DNA from 3 places in the Peribacillus sp. FSL K6-5616 genome. Region 2 is predicted to be linked to each of the others. Evidence: riboswitches for the same ligand, from Rfam matches in the RefSeq annotation. Region 2 holds a riboswitch; each other region holds the start of a gene.
The links. A riboswitch is a leader RNA that binds a small molecule or an ion and turns the genes downstream of it on or off. The one in region 2 is predicted to bind glycine.
Positions count from the first base shown of each region.

Region 1: another riboswitch for glycine. It lies ahead of glyA (serine hydroxymethyltransferase); the one in region 2 lies ahead of gcvT (glycine cleavage system aminomethyltransferase GcvT).
Region 3: another riboswitch for glycine. It lies ahead of MHB45_RS00895 (amino acid permease); the one in region 2 lies ahead of gcvT (glycine cleavage system aminomethyltransferase GcvT).

Region 1 covers NZ_JBBOYT010000002.1:53,266-56,548, forward strand. The annotation lists partial or broken gene gnd (phosphogluconate dehydrogenase (NAD(+)-dependent, decarboxylating)) at 1-151, shown strand, start outside; gene MHB45_RS26950 (hypothetical protein) at 284-451, shown strand; gene MHB45_RS26955 (hypothetical protein) at 785-1,060, shown strand; glycine riboswitch at 1,321-1,426, shown strand; glycine riboswitch at 1,429-1,551, shown strand; gene glyA (serine hydroxymethyltransferase) at 1,637-2,887, shown strand; gene MHB45_RS26965 (serine dehydratase beta chain) at 2,903-3,283, shown strand, end outside.
Region 2 covers NZ_JBBOYT010000001.1:3,050,100-3,053,382, reverse strand. The annotation lists gene MHB45_RS14585 (DEAD/DEAH box helicase) at 1-1,125, opposite strand, end outside; glycine riboswitch at 1,501-1,588, shown strand; glycine riboswitch at 1,592-1,677, shown strand; gene gcvT (glycine cleavage system aminomethyltransferase GcvT) at 1,818-2,924, shown strand; gene gcvPA (aminomethyl-transferring glycine dehydrogenase subunit GcvPA) at 2,942-3,283, shown strand, end outside.
Region 3 covers NZ_JBBOYT010000001.1:189,207-192,489, reverse strand. The annotation lists gene MHB45_RS00900 (amino acid permease) at 1-795, opposite strand, end outside; glycine riboswitch at 1,288-1,366, shown strand; gene MHB45_RS00895 (amino acid permease) at 1,574-2,917, shown strand; gene MHB45_RS00890 (DUF3311 domain-containing protein) at 3,191-3,283, shown strand, end outside.

The sequences.
Region 1 (3,283 bases), on a different contig from region 2:
AAAATGGGCGGCCGAGACTGCTTTTGATTTACAAACAGCCACTCCCGTCATCGCCATGTCGTTGATGCGCTATCGTTCATTAGAAATTCACAGGAAAAGAGTAGCCCACTATGCAACGAATTTGGTGGGGCATGCTGTGAGGAAAGTATGAAGTGAGAAGTCACTGGGTTTAAGTAAATCCAATTAGAGGCTCCTAATGTAAGAACATATTATGTTCATTTCCGTCAGATCTAAAATGCAAATGAAAGATGAAAAATTATTCAATCAAAAGGAGGAAAATAGAATGGAAAGAAATAATACAGTTATTTTAAATGAAGTAATAGTAGGTTTATATAGCAATAAAGAATTAGAAATAATGTTAAATAAATTATCAAATTACTATCAAGTTGATATAGCTGATTTTACTGTAAGTAAAGTGAATCCAAATAGCTACAAAGAAATGATTACTTGATTGATAGTAGACTTATGGTCCATTACATGAATACTTAAATTGGTGAACTGAGAGTCATATTAAACGAATAAAGAAGGGTTTTACTTACTCAAACATATTTATCTCATTCAATATGCATCTGGCGTACAGGGAATGGAAAATAACCAATTCCCTGTACGATGCGATTCATCCCTACATATATAAAAATCTCCAAGATTTAAATAGGGATATTGATAAAAAAGGAAATCAAATCAAGGAGATGGAAAGTAATTACCTTACTATTAATACAGGGAAGAGGCGATGGTAACATAGTCGTAGATACTAAAATTGTAAGGTAAAGGGGAAGAATCCAAAATGAGTAAGGAAAAGAAAATCAATCTAAAGAAGCCAAAGAAGTGGTGGGTATGGGTTTTAGCATTTATTGTCATAGCTAATATAGCAAATGGTTGGGACAAAGAGGAAGTTGCTAAAGAAGAGAAGACTAATGAAACCATCGCTGAACCTAAGGAGGAAAAGAAAGAAGAGAAGGAGGAAACTCCTAAACAATCTCTATTGCTGCAAGGATTCTCGCAAATCTCACAATACCTTAATTTTCTCTTTTTCCATACATCAATTGTGTTAAAAATATAGACTTTATGTCCTTTCGCTTTTCTTAGCAACCGTTCAAAAGTGGATCGGCTTAAGCCAAGATATAGAAACTTATTGGGATTCAGAAAAGCAGTTAACAATTTTGATTTTGCATAACAAATAACTTCTAATTTTATGAACTGTAAGAAAGATCTATACCGTCCATGTATAAAATTCTGAAAATAAAGTTTTTTCAGATAATTATTGAAATTTTCATTTAAACCCGTTAACATACAATTATTAATGAAAATTTATATAAGCGGATGATAATTGTGGGAGAGACCGAAGAAATCGATTCGGCACCGAAGGAGCAATTCCCAAAAAAACCTTGGGATAGAAACTCTCAGGTAAAAAGACTACAATTGGACGCACCTCTGGAGAGAGCTGAAAAGCCACCAAAGGGGAATCCTTTTGATGAAAAGAATATTATAAGACAGATTGTTTTGTAATATGTTTCATACCCAAGGTAATCTCTCAGGTAAAAAGGACAGAGGAAAGGTGGGATATTTATCCTGCCTTTCCTCTGTCTTTTTTGTGAGGAAAGGTAGCTTGGAAGAAAATCGAGGAGGATATTTGAATATGAGTCTACAAAACTATGATTCAGAGATTTATAATGCCATGGAAAATGAAAGGGAAAGACAACATAATACGTTAGAATTAATCGCATCAGAAAACTTCGTAAGTAAAGAAGTGATGGAAGCCATGGGGTCTGTCCTCACTAATAAGTATGCAGAAGGATATCCAGGGAAGCGTTACTATGGAGGCTGTGAATATGTAGATGTGGTGGAACAAACAGGTATTGAACGCCTAACCAAGCTGTTTGGTGCTAAGTATGCAAATGTACAACCACACTCAGGTGCACAAGCAAATCTAGCTGTTTTTTATGCGTTGCTTCAGCCGGGCGATAAAGTGATGGGGATGAACCTTTCGCATGGAGGACACTTAACTCATGGTAGTCCCGTCAGCATCTCGGGGAAATGGTTTGATATTGTGTCTTATGGGGTGAGAGAAGATACTCACTTGATCGACTATGATGATCTTGAAGCAATCGCGAAAAAAGAAAAACCAAAATTGATTATTGCGGGGACAAGTGCCTTCCCAAGAACAATTGATTTTGCACGTTTTAAAGAAATCGCCGATCTAGTTGGAGCAAAACTGATGGTGGATATGGCCCATATTGCAGGGCTCGTGGCAGCAGGTTTTCATCCATCGCCAATCCCATATGCGGATGTGGTGACAAGCACAACGCACAAAACTTTACGCGGTCCACGTGGCGGCATCATTTTAACAAATGATGAAGACATGATAAAGAAAATAAATAAAGCTATATTCCCAGGGATTCAAGGAGGGCCACTCATGCACATTATTGCGGCAAAGGCGGTTTCCTTTAAAGAAGCATTGCATCCGAGCTTTAAGATCTATGCCAAACAAATCATTGAAAACGCAGCAACACTTGGCGAAACATTAAAGAAAGCAGGCGCAATTCTTGTTTCAGGTGGAACGGACAACCATATCGTACTTTTAGACGTTCGCCAATGGAATTTAACCGGAAAAGAAGCAGAACGATTACTAGAAGAGGCGGGAATAACAGTTAACAAAAACACGATCCCCTATGATACTGAAAGCCCATTTGTCACAAGTGGCATTCGAATGGGAACAGCGGCTTTAACGACACGTGGTATGAAGCAGGAAGAAATGGTTAAAATCGGAGAAGTGATTGCGGCTGTTTTAAAGAGCAATGGAGATACAGTTGTTCTAGAAAAAGCAAAAGAAACAACAAAAGAGATTTGTGAAGGATATCATTTGTTTCAACAGCCTATAACGGTCTAAGAAGGGAGAAACAACATGGAATTCCAAAGTTGTTTTGACATTATCGGCCCTATCATGGTAGGACCATCTAGTTCTCATACTGCTGGTGTTGTATCAATGGGGAAGTTCATTCATGAACTATTAGGTGGTTGTCCGGAAGAGGCGAACATTATTTTCTACGATTCATTTGCTGAAACGCACCAAGGTCACGGAACAGATAAAGCCCTACTTGGCGGATTACTTGGCATGGATACAGATGATTCCAGGATTAAAAATGCCATGGAGCTGACTAAAGAACATGGTCTAGATTACGAATTTCAATTTGAAGGCAGTTGCCCTTATTTTAAACATCCGAATACAACAGTCGTTACGGCAAAACGTGGGGAATGGCTGGTAAAGGTAGGTGGTGCATCCCTT
Region 2 (3,283 bases):
TACTTTGTCATCAATTTTCTTGATCAGTTCCAAAGCTTTTTCAGCCTTTGAGTTCTGGACCGTTTCATTCACTTTAGTAAATAAATCATCAAGCTTTGCCAAAAAATCAGGGGAAGGCTGATCGTATTTATCTCTCATATTCTTTAATGTATAAAAGACAGCCTCTCTGCTGCTGCATGCTTCCCTTTGGAGAGTGAGAGCCGAAAAGGCGCTTCCTTTTGATCCATCGGAAATTGGCTTGAATTTGGAAACAGCATCATACAATGCTTGTTCCGTTGGAGAAAATTCAATGGTGATGGTTTCCACATGCCGTTTTGTCCATTCAATGCCAGTATCGGCCCGCCGGTTTCGAATCATGACAGTGTTGACCAGTTCCTTTAGGTGTTCATCTTCAATTATGTTCCGGCCTTTCCCTTTATACTTTTCCGAAAAGAGTGAAGCATTTCCCAAGTGGCCCGGTTTCAATAACGAAACGAGGTGGAATATCTCCTCGACTTTATTTTGAATCGGAGTGGCTGTCAGGAGTAAACAAAATTTCTTTTTCAGATTTTGAACGAATTCATAGTTCTTCGTCTTATTATTTTTAAGTTTATGAGCTTCATCAATAATGATGAAGTCATATTCCTGAGTAAAGATGATATCTCGATGTGGAGCGCGTTTCGCTGTATCAATGGATGAAATGACCACATCACAGGAGTCCCAGACATAACTTTTTCTCTGAACGACTGCCGGAATATGAAACTTGGTATTCAATTCAAATGCCCATTGTGTGACAAGGGAAGCCGGAACAAGGATCAATACTTTTTTTACAAGTCCCCTAATCATATACTCTTTTAGGATCAAGCCTGCTTCAATTGTTTTTCCCAGCCCTACCTCATCAGCCAAAATGGCTTTTCCATTCATCTTTTCCACTACTTGCTTCGCCGCTTCCAATTGATGGGGAAGCGGGGTTAACTGAGGAAGGTGCTTGGGCGCCTGTAAACCTTCAAAATCAGGGATGATAAGGTTTTCCTCCATTTGAACCGCCAACTTATAAAGCTCCCAATTTCCCCATGGACCGTCATTTTCCATCTTTTGCAGAAACTCGTCATTCCATTCAGAATTGAAGGATATATTGATTTTCATAGAAATAACTCCCTCTTAAATCATAATTTCCTTAATATAAGGTCAAAACCCGAACATTTCATATGTGAAGTAAGATAAATATTTCTCTTCAAAAGTTATTGCAGAGATAAGTTTCTTAGGGTAGGATATAAGTATATTTAGAAAATTCCAATTTCCTAACGCTGCAAAGAATGTTTGTACATCGATTTTGCAGTTCGCGTTTTCTTAGTATGGGCTATATGCTCCTAATTTATCCAAGATTACCGAGGAGATCAGTTAAACGGTATCTGAAGTTTTAGGAGAATTGGCAGAGAATGCATTCCATTTATGTTCAAAGGTTTTACCGATGCTGGGGGCTTATTCGCTTCCTTTCAATGGTAGACCATTTATATGCGGGTGAAGATAAGGGGAGAGACTACGGATGTAGCGCCGAAGGAGCAAACTTAGCAGTGAATCTCTCAGGCAAAAGAACTCTTATTGGACGCAACTCTGGAGAGCGCCGCCCGTTATGGGACGCGGCCACCAAAGGGGAAAACCTATTACATAGGTAAACTTTCAGGTTTCAGGACAGAGAAAAAGCTCAAACGGGCTTTCTCTGTCCTTTTTTGTGCTTTTTTCACATCATGAATCAGGATGTATCTGATGCGTAATGACAAGAAGCTTTTGATAATGAAGCCAATTAATTTTTAAAAAAATCTGAAGGGGGTCATTTTTTGACCAATTTAAAAAGAACACCACTATTTGAGGTTTATCGTGAATACGGAGGTAAAACGATTGATTTTGGCGGCTGGGAACTTCCTGTCCAATTTTCGGGTATAAAGGATGAACATGAAGCCGTACGGACAAAAGCGGGGTTATTCGATGTTTCCCATATGGGGGAAGTCGATGTTAAGGGGCCTGGGAGCCTTTCCTTTTTACAGAAGATGCTGACCAATGATATATCAAAGCTGCAACAGGGCGGTGCCCAATATACAGCCATGTGTTATGAAAACGGAGGCACGGTTGATGATCTTATCGTGTATAAAAGGGCTGAGGACGACTATCTGCTCGTGGTCAATGCAGCGAATACAGAAAAAGATTTCAATTGGCTGCAAGCAAATTTAACGGAAGATGCCCAAATTACGAATGTATCAAGTGACTATACACAGCTGGCACTTCAAGGACCAGCTGCAGAGAAGATATTACAAAAACTATCGGGAAGTACTGACTTAAGTGAAATTGGACTTTTCAGGTTCAAGGATCATGTCATGATTAACGGTATCTCCACGCTGGTATCCCGTACTGGATACACTGGTGAAGATGGTTTTGAGATATATAGCGACAGTAAAAATGGCCCTGCCCTTTGGAAGGCGATTATGGATGCCGGTAAGGAAGAGGGGGTTCAGCCGATTGGTTTAGGTGCTCGTGATACCCTGCGTTTTGAAGCGAAACTGCCGCTGTATGGGCAGGAGCTTTCAGCGGACATCACCCCGATAGAAGCCGGGATTGGTTTTGCAGTAAAAGTGGATAAGGAAGTTGATTTTTTCGGGAAAGCCGTTCTTGCTGAGCAAAAGGAGAAAGGGGCTCCCCGAAAGCTTGTGGGAATTGAAATGATTGACCGTGGCATTCCACGTCATGGGTATAAGGTCTACAGCGGTGATGAAGTCATTGGCGAGGTCACGACTGGTACCCAATCGCCAACATTGAAGAAAAACGTTGGATTGGTACTTATCGATAAGGAATTTTCGGTTCTGGATGCGGAAGTCGAAGTGGAAATCCGTTCCAAACGTTTGAAAGCCGTTATAATACAAACACCTTTTTATAAAAAACCACGTAAATAGAGGGGAATGGTCATTAGATGAAACATCGTTATTTACCCATGACAGAGCAAGATAAACAAGAAATGCTGGAAGCGATAGGGGTATCCACTGCTGAAGAACTTTTCAAAGATATCCCTGAAAGCGTTCGTTTTCAAGGAGAATACGATATCAAGCCTGCTAAATCGGAACCTGCATTAATGAAAGAATTATCAAGGCTTGCTGCAAAGAATGCGGACCTTAAAAATTATGCTTCCTTCCTTGGTGCGGGTGTCTATGACCATTACGCCCCGGTCATCGTCGATCATGTTCTTTCCCGTTCTGAGTTTTATACGGCTTATACACCGTATCAGCCTGAAATTTCACAGGGCGAGCTTCAAGCA
Region 3 (3,283 bases), 2.9 Mb from region 2:
TAAGTCATCCAGTTGATCCCAAGGGAAGACTGTCACGATGACGAATATGGCACCAATATAGAAAATTAAAATGCGCCATATGATTGATTGGATCGCTTTTGTTACGGTCTTCGTTGGGTCTTTCGCTTCTCCGGCTGTGATGCCGATAAGCTCAACGCCTTGATAGGAAGCCACGACAAGCGAAAGCGCAAAGAAGAATCCTGTCCAGCCTCCCGTAAAGAAGCCGCCATTTTCCCAAAGATTCGATAATCCAATCGCATCCCCGCCATTCCCTATTCCAAAGAAGATAAGGCCTAGGCCGGCAACGATCATCAATATAATCGTTATGATTTTTATAAGTGCAAACCAGAATTCAAATTCCCCGAAGGATTTAACGGAAATGAGGTTGGCCGCTCCCAAGATGATCATGGCGACCACACCTGGTATCCAGGCCGGTAACTCCGGGAACCAATATTGCATATACAAGCCAACCGCAATGATTTCGGACATTCCGACGATTACCCATTGAAACCAATTGCTCCAAGCAGTCATATAACCTGCCAAAGGATGTATATAGCTGCTCGCAAAGGTTGCAAAAGAACCTGTAGTCGGTTCTAAATAAAGCATCTCACCCATGGAACGCATGATGAAAAATATAAAAATACCTGCGATGGCATAAGCAAGCATTACAGAGGGCCCTGTCCATTTGATCGTGCTCGCCGATCCCATGAATAACCCGACACCTATGGTTCCGCCCAAAGCTATCATTTGAATGTGACGTGCTTCCAGCCCTCTCTTTAATTCCTTGTTCGACATGTTTAACTCCCCCAGATGCAATATCGGTAATGCTTTTCTATCCTTACCACGAACTTATTAATTATTGCGGTTAAAAATGCTCTATCGAAAAAATATCAATAACACTTCATTTATGTTTTCTTATCTTATAATAGTAAATATTCTGTAAAAATACAATTGTATTTTTGAAATAAACAGTTGCCAAATATATCTTGGCAATTTTCCTAATCTAAAAATATAATTTTTAAAAAATGATGATCAATATTTTATAATAGTGATCATCCAAAAAAATAAATTTTTCAAGTACCTTAAAAATTAAGACCACTATTAAACTACAGATAATGCCTGTTTCATTTCAAAAAATTTGTTGACCTACCGAAAAATAGATGATAGAATTCCAATATTATTTTATAAGCATAATGAATGATCAAGCAGTGGAAAATTATCACTGGCTGACATTTCTTCACAACCGCATACAAGCAAGCGATGAATGCTATGGATGACACTATAGCAGGAGCAGCTTCTGGAGAGACTGTACAAGATGCAGCGCCGAAGGATTCACAATCTCAGGCAAAAGGACAGAAGAGTAACGAATGATAAAATTGTTATTCTGAACCCTTTAAGAGATTGGTATTATCCAATCTCTTTTTTTATTGTCCATTTTGTGGTTGGACTAAAAACAACAGCTTTAAAACCAATGGGAAAGGCAAGCTGGACGAAAAAATTACGTCCCTCTCTCCAAGACCATGCAGGTAAACTCATTCACTACCAAGACTATAAAAAGACGGGGGCGTAAGAATTGGCAAAACAAGAATTAAAAAGAGATTTAAAAAATAGACATGTACAACTGATCGCAATAGGAGGAACCATTGGCACCGGATTATTTTTAGGTTCCGGAAAAGCCATACAATTGGCAGGACCTTCTATATTATTTTCTTATCTGATAATAGGGATTGCCTTGTATTTTGTGATGAGGGCCCTGGGGGAATTGCTCTTATCCAATGCAGGGTATGCATCATTCACTGAATTTGCAACCGAATATGTCGGTCCATGGGCCGGCTTCGTAACAGGGTGGACATATTGGTTCTGTTGGATCATGACCGCAATGGCCGATATCATAGCTGTCGGCGTCTATATGCAATATTGGTTCGATATCCCTCAATGGATTCCGGCTCTAATATGCCTGGTCATTCTGTTAGGATTGAACCTTTTGACCGTTAAGTTATTTGGTGAATTGGAATTCTGGTTTGCCATCATTAAAGTAATCACGATCATCGCCTTGATCGTCGTGGGGATCATCCTTTTGATCATCGGCTTCAATACCAATAGCGGAACGGTTTCCCTAACGAACCTATGGAATCATGGGGGCATGTTCCCTAATGGCATTTCTGGATTCCTATTATCTTTACAGCTGGTCGTCTTCTCATTTGTCGGTGTCGAATTGGTCGGGGTTTCTGCAGCAGAAACGGCAAACCCGAGAAAGAACATTCCATCTGCCATCAATAAAATCCCTGTCCGGATTTTACTTTTCTATGTTGGTGCACTATTCGTCATTCTCTGCGTCAACCCATGGACACAACTGGATGCCACGAGCAGCCCATTTGTAGAGGTCTTTGCGTTAATCGGCATTCCTGTCGCTGCAGGGATCATCAACTTCGTCGTTTTGACATCCGCTGCTTCTGCATGCAACAGTGGTTTATTTTCAACGAGCCGAATACTTTATACGTTAAGCAGGAATGGCGAAGCCCCTGCTAAACTGGAAAAATTAAATAAACAGGCTGTTCCGAGCAATGCCTTATTAACATCCACAATCGTTGTATCAATAGGGGCATTATTAAGCAAACTGATACCTGAACAGGCATTTACCGTCGTGACGACCATCAGTGCCATCTGTTTCATATGGGTATGGAGCATTATCTTGATTTCCCATATCAAATATTCGAAAACAAGGCCTGACCTAAGAGCAAAATCGACTTTCAAGGCTCCTTTTACACCCTTTGTCAATTACGCCATATTAGGATTATTCCTGTTCATCCTTATTGTTATGCTATTCGCTGAAGCTACACGGCTATCACTGCTCTTGACCCCAATCTGGTTCATACTTTTGGTAATACTATATAACTCTAGGAAAAAATATAGCTAAAGGAAATAAAGCCTTGAACTCACTATGAATTCAAGGCTTTATCTGTTTTATGAACATATCATTGTTCGGCTGTCTGCGCACTGCTGCTAAAATATATCAGGCAACTGCATTAAATTTTATATCAAAATAGTGTAAGCTAATATATATTATCGGACCTTTTCGGTCAGGTATGAATTTTCCATCCGGTTCGGTTCACACATCCATCAGTGGCATTGAAGAATAAACCCCCATTGGTGGGCGTTTCACTTTATTTAAAACGGAGGGGGTTGTTTAATGAAGATTATATATATTCTTACACTAGTTCCTTTTATAGGCATACTGGGATTTCTACCTTTTGTTAATAAAATAGAACCATATGTATTAGGG